Regions from separate parts of the Streptomyces sp. NPDC056452 genome, predicted to be linked through region 3. Evidence: riboswitches for the same ligand, from Rfam matches in the RefSeq annotation. Region 3 holds a riboswitch; each other region holds the start of a gene.

Evidence for each region. Region 3 has a riboswitch for cyclic di-AMP ahead of ACFQ6X_RS10710 (M23 family metallopeptidase). Riboswitches for the same ligand answer to the same signal wherever they lie in the genome.
Region 1: it holds a riboswitch for cyclic di-AMP, as region 3 does, so the genes downstream of both, ACFQ6X_RS28625 (peptidoglycan DD-metalloendopeptidase family protein) here and ACFQ6X_RS10710 (M23 family metallopeptidase) in region 3, are expected to answer to the same signal.
Region 2: it holds a riboswitch for cyclic di-AMP, as region 3 does, so the genes downstream of both, ACFQ6X_RS13905 (transglycosylase family protein) here and ACFQ6X_RS10710 (M23 family metallopeptidase) in region 3, are expected to answer to the same signal.

Annotation. Positions count from the first base shown of each region.
Region 1 is NZ_JBHTRI010000034.1:85,493-89,753, forward strand. It holds gene ACFQ6X_RS28615 (STM4011 family radical SAM protein) at 1-395, shown strand, start outside; gene ACFQ6X_RS28620 (SGNH/GDSL hydrolase family protein) at 467-1,294, opposite strand; gene ACFQ6X_RS28625 (peptidoglycan DD-metalloendopeptidase family protein) at 1,461-2,399, opposite strand; cyclic di-AMP (ydaO/yuaA leader) riboswitch at 2,404-2,562, opposite strand; gene ACFQ6X_RS28630 (tyrosine-protein phosphatase) at 2,984-3,796, shown strand; gene ACFQ6X_RS28635 (DUF6126 family protein) at 3,806-3,979, opposite strand; gene ACFQ6X_RS28640 (helix-turn-helix domain-containing protein) at 4,049-4,261, opposite strand, start outside.
Region 2 is NZ_JBHTRI010000011.1:178,937-183,197, reverse strand. It holds gene eno (phosphopyruvate hydratase) at 1-719, opposite strand, end outside; gene ACFQ6X_RS13905 (transglycosylase family protein) at 1,060-1,749, opposite strand; cyclic di-AMP (ydaO/yuaA leader) riboswitch at 1,750-1,920, opposite strand; gene ACFQ6X_RS13900 (transglycosylase family protein) at 2,211-3,179, opposite strand; gene ACFQ6X_RS13895 (cytochrome P450) at 3,285-4,261, opposite strand, start outside.
Region 3 is NZ_JBHTRI010000008.1:136,575-140,835, reverse strand. It holds gene ACFQ6X_RS10720 (pitrilysin family protein) at 1-590, shown strand, start outside; gene ACFQ6X_RS10715 (M16 family metallopeptidase) at 617-1,999, shown strand; cyclic di-AMP (ydaO/yuaA leader) riboswitch at 2,192-2,360, shown strand; gene ACFQ6X_RS10710 (M23 family metallopeptidase) at 2,373-3,161, shown strand; gene ACFQ6X_RS10705 (GntR family transcriptional regulator) at 3,384-4,088, shown strand; gene ACFQ6X_RS10700 (HPr family phosphocarrier protein) at 4,259-4,261, opposite strand, start outside.

The DNA.
Region 1 (4,261 bases), on a different contig from region 3:
CGTACACGGACGAGGAGGCGGACCGCTGGACGGCCCTGGACCCCCTGTTCCCGTACAGCCGGTATCCGCACCGCTCGGCCGGGCTGCCCTGCCGGACAGGTGAGTCGGTCGTCTCGGTGGACGGCGACGGCACGGTGCGCCGCTGCCATTTCGTCCGCGCCGAGCTCGGCAACCTCTACGACGGCAGCTTCCGGCGCTCGTTGGGTCCGCGTGGCTGTCCGCTCGATGTGTGCGACTGCCACATCGGCTATGTGCACCTGGAGACGCTGCCGTTGTACGACGTCTTCGCGGGCGGCGTGCTGGAGCGGATACCCGCCGGCCCCGTGCGGGTGCCTACCGCGGACGCGCTCAGTGGAGCGGTACCGAGGCGTTCCCTCCCCGTCATCACCCGCTGAGCGAACCGAGCGCGCTGAGCGCACTGATCACCGGCGTCGGACACGCGTGTGATCAGTGCGCTCGGAGGTGCTCAGAGCGGGAGCAGATCGGGGCGTTTGGCCTCGACGTGGTCACCGGAGGACTCACCGCGCAGGCGCCGGCCGATCCACGGGACGAGGTACTCGCGGGCCCAGGCCATGTCGTCGCGGCGCACTTCGAGTGCTCCGCGCTGTACCTGCGGGGGCCACACCTGGTCGGGGTCGGCCGGCACGTCGAGGCCGAGGACCTGGGCGGCGCGCAGCGCGACCCGGGTGTGTCCCTCCGCCGAGAGGTGCAGCCGGTCGTTGTCCCAGGCACGCCTGTCCTGCACGGACCGGAGCGACCACAGGTCCAGGACGGGGCAGTCGTAGCGGTCGGCGATGGACCGTACATGGGCGGTGTAGGTGGCGATCTTGCCCCGCAGGTGCCTGAGCACCGGAACGCCGCGGGTGTCGAAGCCGGTGGTGATCATGACGGTGCCGACCGAGCGGGTCAGGTCGGCGACCGCGCGCTCGAAGCGTTCGGCCACGTCGTCCGGGTCGGTGCCGGGCCGGATGATGTCGTTGCCGCCCGCGCAGAAACTCACCAGATCCGGTGCGAGCTCCTTGGCGCGGGGGACCTGCTCCTCGACTATCTGGTCGAGGAGGCGTCCGCGTACGGCGAGATTGGCGTACCGGAAGTTCCCGTGCGGGCCGTCCGCGGGGTCGGCCGCTGCATCGGGGAGAGGGAGCTGGTCCGCCAGAATGACCGCGAAACGGTCCGCCCAGCCGACGAGCGTCCCATCGGGGCCGGGGTCTCCGACGCCCTCGGTGAAGCTGTCGCCAATCGCTGCGTACGACCCGATGGTGCCTCGTCTTTTGTTTCTCGAATCGTCTGCCACAAGCGCATATCCTGCACCTTCGAATGTGACCTACGCGACCGTAATAAGGGGTTGACGGGTGGTGAGATAGACCACCCGGTCAGGTTTTGGTAAAGCCGGAATAAGCAGAGGGGCGGTGCGCCGCCGCGCACCGCCCCTCGTGAGCTCACCGAGCCGCCTGATGACGTCAGATGGAGACGCCGTGCGAGCGCAGGTAGGCGATCGGGTCGACGTCCGAGCCGTAGCTCGGGCCGGTGCGGACCTCGAAGTGGAGGTGCGGGCCGGTGGAGTTGCCGGTGGAACCGGAGAGGCCGATCTGCTGGCCGCCGGTGACGGTCTGGCCGGCCGAGACGCCGAGCGACGACAGGTGGGCGTACTGGGAGTACATGCCGTCGTCGTGCTTGATGACGACCTCGTTGCCGTACGCACCGCTCCAGCCCGCGGAGACCACGGTGCCCGGGCCGATGGACCGGACGCTGGTGCCGGAGGCGGCCTGGAAGTCGGAGCCGGTGTGGTAGCCGCTGGACCAGCTGGCACCGGCGACGCGGTACTGGGTGGAGACGCTGCCGTTGGCCACCGGGGTGGTGTAGCCGGAGCTGTTGCTCTCCGAAGCGCCGGTGGAGTCGGCGGTGTTGGTGGCCGTCGACGCCTTCTCGGCCGGAGCGGCGGCCTTGGGGGCCGACTCCGCCTTGGAGGGGGCGGCCTTCGGGGCGGCCTTGGAGGGGGCTGCCTCCGCGTGGGAGCCGGACGCCTTGACGCCGAGGGTCAGCTTCATGCCCGGGAAGATCAGGCTCGGGTTGCCGCCGACGACCTCACGGTTGTCCTTGTACAGCTTCTCCCAGCCGCCCTTGACCTTCTTGTCGGCTGCGATCTTCGCCAGGTAGTCGCCGGCGACCACGGAGTAGGTCTTGGGGGCGCCATGCTTCTTCGCCACGGAGGCGGCCGGCGCGTGGTGCGCCGCGCTGGCGGCCGCGGGCTTCGCGGCGGGTGCGGACTGCTCCGCGGCGAAGGCGCCGGTGGCGCCGATCAGCGGAAGGGCGAGGACGGCGCCGCCGGTCCCTGCGGCGAGGACGCCGCGGGAGATCGGGCTGGCCTTCGTACGACGGTGCTTACCCTTTGCGGGCATGGGGAATTCCTCTCCGGCGCCTGCGAGGTGAGCTGTCGGGTTCGGACTGGAGATGCCCGGCCGCGCTGAGCGCGTCTTGACCCCAAGCCGTTCCGGATCACTCCGGTCGGCGGCTTACCTGGTTCCCCCGCTCCTGCCACACGTGAGTCGGTGCGGATTCCGGGCGGCGGCAGGATTAGGCGTTCCGTCCGGATTGACGGTGACCGTAAGCGAGTCAGGACGCCGGGAACAAGCCACCGGTTGCGTACCGGAATGAGCGGTTCAATTCCGGTTCCGAATTCCGGTCACACTCCGTGGATTACGGATCTTGGCTTTCCGCGTGGCGTATGGATTACCTCCCGGCAGTTTCGCCACACACCGTCACGGATATGATCCCGCTCACCTGTCGCATCCCATCTCCCGTATAAGCGGGGCATGTTCTGCTAAATACACCAATACGGACATGTCATGGTCGCGGGCGGCCGGTCGACCGGCCGCGAAGGCACCGGAGGGCGAAACGATTGCCCGATGAATCCATGTCGTATCGTCGCGGGCGTGCCCCTGTCGGCGAGCGGCGCCGACGCCCAGACACTCCAGGAGTCCTTGTGACGCAGCAGCTGCCAGAGGTTCCGTCGACAGACGCCGAGCTGACCGGTGTCCGCAACTTCCGCGACGTGGGCGGCCTGCCGACCACGGACGGCGGCAGGGTGCGCTACGGGCGCCTCTACCGCAGCGGCCACCTCGCGCACGCCACCGAGACGGACACGGCATTCCTGGCCGGACTCGGCCTGCACACGGTCTTCGACTTCCGCAATGCCGCCGACCACAAGCTCGACGGCCTCGACGTGGAACTTCCCGGTGTCCGGAATGTCAGCATTCCGCTCTCGGACCCGGCCGACGGCGCCGAGTTCTGGCGACTGGTGCGCGACGGCAACATCCAGCAGCTGCGCTCGATCCTCGCCGACGGCAAGGGGACGGCCCGCATGATCGCGTCGTACCGGTCGATCATCACGGACCGCACCGCGGAGCACAGCAGGGTGCTGCACGCGCTGGCCGAGGACAGCGTGCCGGCTCTGATGCACTGCGCGGCGGGCAAGGACCGGGCCGGTCTGTCGATCGCGATCTCGCTGCTGGCGGTCGGCGTCGAGAAGGAGGCCGTCGAGGCCGACTACCTCAAGTCCAACGATGCGCACCGCCGCTACAAGGTGCGGCGCAGCGACACGTCGTCGGCGGGGATGTCGGACGAGGTGATGGAGCTCCTCAACCCGCTCTTCGGTGCGCACTCCGACTACCTCGCCGCCGCCTTCGCCGCGATCGAGGAGACCTGGGGCGGTACGGACCGCTACCTCGGCGAGGGGCTGAAGCTCGCGCCCGAGACCCGCGAGAGGCTGCGCGAGCGCCTCGTCGAGGAGGCGTAGCGCAGGCGGTCAGCCTTTGCCCGCCACGGTGAACAGGAGAAAGAGGAAGGCCGCGACGACGTGGCCGGCCACCAGGTAGGCGACGAGCCGGATGACCACACCGCGGGGCATCTTCCGCTCGTGCGTGTCCTTGTTCTCCCGCAGGCGCGGGGTGAGCGGGTCGTAGTGCTCCGAATCGGACATGGCAGTCCTCTCTTCCGGCCCTGGGGCCGAGGTAGCCGGTGTGCGGCAGGTGCGGTGGGGCGTGCGAGGTCAGCGAAGGCGCGTCCCACTGCCCAGGCACAGCTCCGCCGAGGGGCTCTGCAGCAGGGTGTGGACGAAGAGCAGCTCGGCACCACCGCGGTCGGGTGCCGCGATCCGGTGCGGGGTGAGCGAGTCGAAGTGCGCGCTGTCCCCCGGGTCGAGGTCGTGCACGGTCTCCCCCAAGCTCACCCGCAGCCGCCCTTCGAGGACGTACAGCCACTC
Region 2 (4,261 bases), on a different contig from region 3:
GCGAGCGCGATGTCGCGGCCCGGAACGTAGCCGGCTTCCTTGACGGCTTCGAGGATCAGGTCCAGGGCGGCGCGGTTGGACTCGAGGTTCGGGGCGAAGCCGCCCTCGTCACCGAGACCCGTGGACAGGCCCTTGGTCTTCAGGACCTTCTTCAGCGTGTGGTAGATCTCCGCGCCCCAGCGAAGGGCCTCGGAGAAGGACTCGGCGCCGATCGGCGCGATCATGAACTCCTGGATGTCCACGTTGGAGTCGGCGTGCGAGCCGCCGTTCAGGATGTTCATCATCGGAACGGGCAGCAGGTGCGCGTTCGGGCCGCCGAGGTAGCGGAACAGCGGCAGGTCGGACGCCTCGGACGCGGCGTGGGCCACGGCCAGCGAGACGCCGAGGATGGCGTTGGCGCCGAGGGAGCCCTTGTTCTCGGTGGCGTCGAGGTCGAACATCGCCTGGTCGATGAGGCGCTGCTCGGTGGCGTCGTAACCGACGAGCTCCGGGCCGATCTGCTCGATGACGGCGAGGACGGCCTTCTCGACACCCTTGCCGTGGTACCGGTTGGGGTCGCCGTCGCGAAGCTCGATGGCCTCGAACGCACCGGTGGAGGCGCCGGACGGAACAGCAGCACGTCCCGTGCTGCCGTCGTCGAGGCCAACCTCGACCTCGACCGTGGGGTTGCCCCGGGAGTCGAGGATTTCCCTGGCTACGACGACGTCGATGGACGGCACGAGGCATCTCCTTCTGGGATATGACGCTGGTTGTGCAGGGTCACTGTGGCCTTGCGCCACGAGCCTAACCGGCTCGGCCCCCTGCGTCGGCCGACCGCCCGTCCCCTGGGACGAAAAAGGACCCAAGGGCCTGCATTCCGGGCAAAGGTCCAGAAATCTACTGACGAGTAACCACAATAGTTGAACGATCACGCACGCGGTGGGCCCGTGCGGCGCACCGCGGACACGACCCCGGCCCGGCGCACACGGGGGTGAGTGCGCCGGGCCGGGAGGGAACACGTGGGGTGCCGCCGGACACCCTTACGCGGTCCCGAAGCCTTCGGGGAGGAGAGACCCGGGACTACTTCAGGTGGAGCTGCTGACCCGGGAAGATCAGGTCGGCGTCCTCGACGATGTCGTCGTTGAGCTTGAACAGCTTCTGCCAGCCGCCCTTGACCTTCTTCGCGTCGGCGATCGTGCTCAGGGTGTCGCCGGCCTTCACCTTGTACTCGCCGTCACCCTTCTTGACCTTGTCGCCGGTCGGGGTCGTGACGGTCTTCGAGGCCTCGGGGGCGGTGCGCTTCTCGCTGCGCGTGGTGGGCTGCTCGGCCTTGCGCTCCGGCTGGGCGGCCTTGTCGGCGCCCGTCGCGGAGGCGTCGACACCCGGGTCCACACCGTCGTTGGTGAGGCCGCCGGCACCGGCGCAGGCCCAGGCGCCCGGGCCCTGCAGGTCGAGGAGCTTCTCGGCGGCGGTGATCTGCTGAGCCTTGGAGGCCAGGTCGGCGCGGGCGGCGAACTGCGTGCCGCCGGCGGCTGCCCAGCTGGACTGGGAGAACTGCAGGCCGCCGTAGTAGCCGTTGCCGGTGTTGATGGACCAGTTGCCACCGGACTCGCACTGCGCGACGGCGTCCCACGTGGCGACGGAGGCGGCGGAGGCGCCGGTCGCACCCATCAGCGGAACGGCGACTGCGGCACCGGTGACGCCGGCCAGGGTGGCGATACGGACGGCCTTGGACGGGCGACGGTGCTTGCCCTTGCTCGAAAGCAGCATGGTTCTCCTCACCGACGCCTACGAGGTGAGCTGTCGGGTTCGGGCCTGTGAGTTGCCCGGTCGCTCGCACTGGCAAGCGACTTCACCCCCAGCCGGTCCTCACCCGTCTTCCGACGGCCGGGTCCGGCACTTACCTGGGTCCCCCGCTCCTGCCTACGGCGCTTTACGCGTCGAATCCCTTCGGCCGACGGCAGGATTCGGCGTGACGGTCGAAGGTGCCCGCGGTGCGAGCGGTTCCGACCGTAAACATAGGCAACCCCCACATTCAAAGATGGACATCACGGACAATCAGGCCTTACCCGCAACGGGCGAAGGATCGTTTTCGCAGGTCGGAGGCGTCGTCGGCGAACCGGGCGGGCGGGCAGCGTGAGTTGACGCAAAGAGACCCATGTCTCACTTAGACATAAGTGGACATAGGCCTCTGAACTGCCCCCGATTATGGGGCGTTTTCCCGAATTGGATCAGTTGCCCGCGGCGGCTTCCGCACCGGCTCCGGCGGTCTTCTCGTCCGCCTGGGCGCCCAGGTCGAGACCCAGGTCGAGGTTCTGTCCGGGAAGGATCAGGTCCGGGTCGGAGCCCAGCTCGTCCTTGTTGGCCTCATAGAGCGCCGTCCAGCCGCCGGGCAGCTCCTGCGCGTCCGCGATCGCCCAGAGGTTGTCGCCCGCGCGGACGGTGTAGGTGCCGTCGCCGCCCTTGCGTGCGTCGGCGTCCCCGCGCGAAGCGTGACGGCCGGACTCGCGCCCGTCCGTCGAGCCCGCACCCGCGCTCGCCTCCGGGGCCGGCGTGCCGCGGTGCTTGCCGCCCGGCGCTTCCGTCGAACCGTCAGAGGCCTCGGACGTCTCCGGCGAAGGAGAGGTCGAAGGGGCGGCCGTGTCGGATCCGGTCGACTTGTCGGCTTTGCCGCTTTCGCCGCCCTTGTTGTCCGTGTTCCGGTTCCCGCTCGCGTCGTCCGACGCATCGGACGAGGGGGTGGCCGACGCGTCGTCGGACGGGGTCACGGTGTCCGACGGCTCGGTGGTCGGCTCACTGCCCGGGTCGACACCCGGGAGCGTGTTGTCCAGCGCGAGCCCGGAGATCACCGCGCAGCTGGCCCACGCCGTCACCCCCTGGTCGTCGAGCACCTTCTCCGCCACGGATATCTGCTGCGAGCGGCTGGCCAGGTCGGCACGGGGCGCGAACGCCGTACCGCCGTAGGCCGACCAGGTGTCCTGCGAGAGCTGCAGGCCGCCGTAGTAGCCGTTGCCGAGGTCGGCGCTCCACATGCCACCGCTCTCGCACTCGGCGACCCGGTCCCAGGTCGAGGCGTCGGCTGCGTGCGCGCCGGTCGCGCCGAGCAGCGGGATGGCGATGGCCGACCCTGTGACGCCTGCGGCGACGACGATGGCGGGTGCCTGCCGAGGGCGACGGTGTCTGCCGTTCGCGGAGCCCATGGGATTGCCTTCCGTGTGACTGACGTGTGACTGGTGAGTCGAACGGTGAACCTAGCCGCACTCGAACGTGTGTCACAAGTCGATGCAGCGGAGATCACGTGAAAGTCACAGAGTTGACAGAGTGTCACTTTTTTCGGAGCGCTGTCCGGGATCGAACTCGACGGGAAGAGTGCGAAGTCCGCGCATGATGAGCCCGCCCCGCCACCGCAAATCGGTAGGTTCCGCAGCAAGCCGCAGGTCGGGAAGGCGTCGCAGCAGCGTCGCCAACGCCGCCTGGCCCTCCAGCCGGGCCAGCGGCGCACCCAGGCAGTAGTGGATGCCGTGCCCGTACCCGAGGTGCTGATTGTCACTCCGCGCGAGATCCAGCGTGTCCGCATCGTGGAAGCGCTCCGGGTCCCGGTCGGCGGCGGCCAGCACCACGAGAACGGGGTCCCCGGCCTCGATGCGCTGTCCGCCCAGCGTCACGGGTTCGGTGGCGTACCGCCAGGTGGCGAGCTCCACCGGACCGTCGTACCGCAGCAACTCCTCGATCCCCGTGGCCAGCAGCTCCGTCTCCCCGGCCTCGATCGACCGCTGGAGGCGCTCGCGCTGTTCCGGGTTGCGCAGCAGGGCGTAGGTGCCGTTGCCGATGAGGTTGACCGTGGTCTCGAAACCCGCGAACAGCAGGATGAACGCCATCGCCGCGGCTTCGTTCTCGGTGAGGTGCTCGCCGTGGTCACTTGCCCGGATGAGTCCCGAGATCAGGTCGTCGCCGGGATTCTCCCTTTTGCGGTGGATGAGTTCGGCGAGGTAGCCGCGCATCTTCTTGACCGACCTGGCCACCCCGCCGCGCGGGCCGCCGCCGTGCCTGATCATCATGCCCGCCCAGTCCCGGAAGTCGTCCTGGTCCTCCGGAGGCACCCCCAGCAGGTCACAGATCGCGTAGATGGGGAGCGGGAAGGCGAAGTCGTGGATGAGGTCCGCTTTCCCCTCCTCGATGAACGTGTCGATGAGGCGGTCCGTCAGCTCCTGCACGCGCGGCGCGAACTCGGCGACCCGGCGCGGAGTGAACGCCTTGGAGACGAGCCGGCGCAGCCGGGTGT
Region 3 (4,261 bases):
CCGCGCGTGCGCTGATGGCCGCCTACCGGCTGCCGCACGACGGCACCCGCGAGTGCGACGCCGCGGACCTGGCGCTGACCGTCCTCGGCGGCGGCGAGTCGTCCCGGCTGCACAACCGCCTGGTCCGGCGCGACCGTACGGCGGTGGCCGCGGGATTCGGGCTGCTCAGGCTCTCCGGAGCGCCCTCCCTGGGCTGGCTGGACGTGAAGACGTCCGGTGGTGTCGAGGTGCCGCAGATCGAGACGGCCGTCGACGAGGAGCTGGCCCGCTTCGCGGCCGAGGGCCCCACGCCCGAGGAAATGGAGCGGGCGCAGGCCCAGTTGGAGCGCGAGTGGCTGGACAGGCTCGGCACGGTCGCGGGCCGCGCCGACGAACTGTGCAGGTACGCCGTGCTGTTCGGCGACCCCCAGCTCGCGCTCACCGCGGTGCAGCGGGTGCTCGACGTCACCGCGCAGGAGGTCCAGGCGGCCGCCCAGGCGCATCTGCGTCCCGACAACCGGGCGGTCCTGGTCTACGAGCCGGTCGAGCCGGCGGACGAGGCCGAGGATGCCGCAGGCAGCACCGACGACCACGAGGGGGCCGAGAAGTGACCGACGCCGCCGTGACTGGAGTAGCGATGGAGTACCACCCGCAGCCGACCGCAGGCGAGGCCAGGCCCTGGGCCTTTCCCGCGCCCGATCGCGGCGCTCTGCCCAATGGCCTGACCGTGCTGCGCTGCCACCGCCCCGGCCAGCAGGTCGTCGCCGTGGAGATCTTCCTGGACGCGCCGCTCGACGCCGAGCCCGAGGGTCTGGACGGTGTGGCCACGATCATGGCGCGCGCGCTGTCCGAGGGCACCGACAAGCATTCGGCGGAGGAGTTCGCCGCCGAGCTGGAGCGCTGCGGTGCCACGCTCGACGCGCACGCCGACCACCCCGGTGTCCGGGTCTCGCTGGAGGTCCCGGTCTCCCGGCTCTCCAAGGCGCTCGGCCTGGTCGCCGAAGCGCTGCGGGCGCCGGCCTTCACCGAGAGCGAGGTGGAGCGCCTGGTGGGCAACCGGCTCGACGAGATTCCGCACGAGCAGGCCAACCCGGCCCGGCGTGCCGCCAAGCAGCTCTCCAAGGAGCTGTTCCCCGCCACGGCGCGGATGTCCCGTCCGCGCCAGGGCACCGAGGAGACCGTGCGGCGGATCGACGCCGCGGGTGTGCGCGCCTTCTACGACGCCCATGTCCGCCCGTCCACCGCGACGGCTGTCATCGTCGGTGACCTCACCGGGGTCGATCTGGACACGCTGCTCGCGGACACCATCGGTGACTGGTCGGGCAACGCCGGCCAGGCGCGCCCGGTGCCGCCGATCACCGCGGACGACACCGGCCGGGTGGTGATCGTGGACCGTCCCGGAGCCGTGCAGACGCAGCTGCTGATCGGCCGGATCGGCGCCGACCGGCACGACAGCGTCTGGCCCGCCCAGGTCCTGGGCACGTACTGCCTGGGGGGCACCCTCACCTCCCGGCTGGACCGCGTCCTGCGCGAGGAGAAGGGCTACACCTACGGCGTCCGGGCCTTCGGCCAGGTGCTGCGCTCGACGGCACCCGGATCCGTCTCCGGGGCGACCGGCGCCGCGATGCTCGCCATCAGCGGCTCCGTGGACACGGAGTCCACCGGGCTGGCCCTGGACGACCTGTGGAAGGTCCTGCGCACCCTGGCGGCCGAGGGGCTCACGGACGCCGAGCGCGAGACCGCCGTGCAGAACCTCGTGGGGGTCGCCCCGCTGAAGTTCGAGACGGCGGCATCGGTCGCGGGCACCCTCGCCGACCAGGTGGAGCAGCACCTCCCGGACGACTACCAGGCCCAGCTGTACGCGCGCCTGGCGGAGACCGGCACGGTGGAGGCGACGGCCGCGGTCGTCAACGCGTTCCCCGTGGACCGGCTGGTCACGGTCCTCGTGGGAGACGCTTCGCAGATCGCGGAGCCCGTCAGGGCGCTGGGTATCGGCGAGGTGTCGGTCGTCACCGGCTGACAGAACAGAACAAAGCGAACCCCGGCGAGTGCCTTCTCGCCGGGGTTCTCCTTTTTGTCTGATTTGGTGAAGAACGTTCAGGTATGGCCTGTGGGATGTGCGACAAAGCGACCTGTCCGTTTGGTGATTGAAAGTCGCCCGGCCTAGCGTCGGCTCGGCTGTCCGCCAGACGTATGCCGCATCCGCGGCGCCGGGCAGTCATCGCCGAGTCCCCGTCAGGCGCGAGCCTGGGGAGCCGGGGACCCACGTAGTCCCTGGGGTGAATCGGATGTCCGCGTCTCGTACGAGGCGGGGGGATCCGTAGGAGACCTTCCTGCTCCGAACCCGTCAGCTAACCCGGTAGGCGAGAAGGAAGGAAAGGATCAGCCCCTCCATGGCGTTCACCCGTGCCACCGGGAAGCACCGTGCCCCGAGCCGCCTGACGCGCAGGAGCGCCAAGGTCGCCGGCATCGCGGCTCTGGCCACCACCGGCGTCATCGGCGGAATGGCCTCCCCGGCCCTCGCCGCGGACTCCGAGGCCCTCACCGTCACCGGTCTGACCCAGGCCGTTGCCCTCGACACCACTCTCGCCGCCCAGATCGACGCCCAGGCCGAGGCGCAGCAGCACCAGGCCGACGTCGCGGCGAAGGCGAAGGCCGAAGCGGCGGCCAAGGCGAAGGCCAAGGCCGAGGCGAAGCGCAAGGCCGAAGCCCGCGCCAAGGAGGTCCGTGAGGCCAAGGCGCGCGCCGCCCGCGCCGCCGAGCGCGCCCGGCTGAACTCCTTCCACCTCCCGGTCGCCGGCTCCTCCGTGACCACCGGCTACAAGTCCAGCGGTGCCCTCTGGTCCTCCGGCAGCCACTCCGGTGTCGACTTCCGCGCCGCGTCCGGCAGCTCCGTCGTCGCCGTCGGCGCCGGGACGGTCGTCGAGGCGGGCTGGGGCGGCGCGTACGGCAACAACATCGTGCTCCGGATGACGGACGGCACGTACACCCAGTACGGCCACCTCTCCTCGATCGGCGTGTCCGTCGGACAGAGCGTCGCCTCGGGGCAGCAGATAGGCCTGTCGGGCTCCACCGGCAACTCCACCGGACCGCACCTGCACTTCGAGGCGCGGACCACCCCGGAGTACGGATCCGACATGGACCCGGTCGCCTACCTCCGGGCGCACGGTCTCCAGGTCTGAGACCCTCCTGTCGCACAGCTTTCCGAAGGCCCCGGCACCCGCCGGGGCCTTCGTCGTGCCGCCCCGGGACCGCTCCGCCGCGAACCGCCGCAGAAGTACTCGTCGGCTGGAAGATATCCATGGATTCCGCTCCGCCATCGGAAATTGCGGCTGATTGCAATAGAGTCACAGAACAGGCGTCGATCGGCCGCGTTTCGCGGGGATTAAGGCGGAGGTTCGGACATGCGCATTCCCGCGCATTCGGTATGCACGGCAATCCGTGACGACATCGTCTCCGGTGTCTTCGAACGCGGCAGCCGCCTCACCGAGGAGGTGCTCGCACGTCGGTACGGGGTCTCCCGCGTCCCGGTGCGCGAGGCACTGCGCACCCTGGAGTCCGAGGGGTTCGTCGTCACCCGCAGGCACGCCGGCGCCTGTGTCGCCGAGCCCACGGAGCAGGAGGCCGCCGACCTCTTGGAGATCCGCATGCTCCTGGAACCACTGGGTGCCGCCCGCGCCGCCCAGCGTCGCACCGAGGCACACCTCAAGGTGCTCCGAGGGCTGGTCAGACTGGGACAGGAGCGGGTTCGCCGGGGCGAGGGCGAGGATCTGCGCTCGCTCGGCGGCTGGTTCCACGAGACGCTGGCACAGGCGTCGGGCAGCCCCGCCCTCATCTCGCTGCTCACCCAGCTCAGGCACAAGATCGCCTGGATGTACACGGTCGAGCATCCGGCCCGCCCCGCCGATTCCTGGGCCGAGCACGGCGCCATCGTGGACGCCGTGGCGCGCGGTGACGCGGAACGGGCCAGGGCGCTCGCGGCCCAGCATGCCGAGCGGGCCACCGCCGCCCACCGGCTGCGGCGCACGGACCGGCCCGGCCGCACGGCAGGTCCGGCCCGGGTGAGGACTTCGCAACATTCTGTAAACATCGCAGGTGTCCGGCATTAACAATGGCGCCGTATACAAAGAAGGGAATTCGGGAGGGCTTTCTTTTTGCTGCCCGAATTCAGGTCGTCCTCACCAACGTCGCGGACTTCCCGGAAACGACAAAGCCGCGGCTCCCGATGGGGATACCGCGGCTTTGCCGAGGAAGTAATTCCGGTCCGGAACGGGCGGAATCA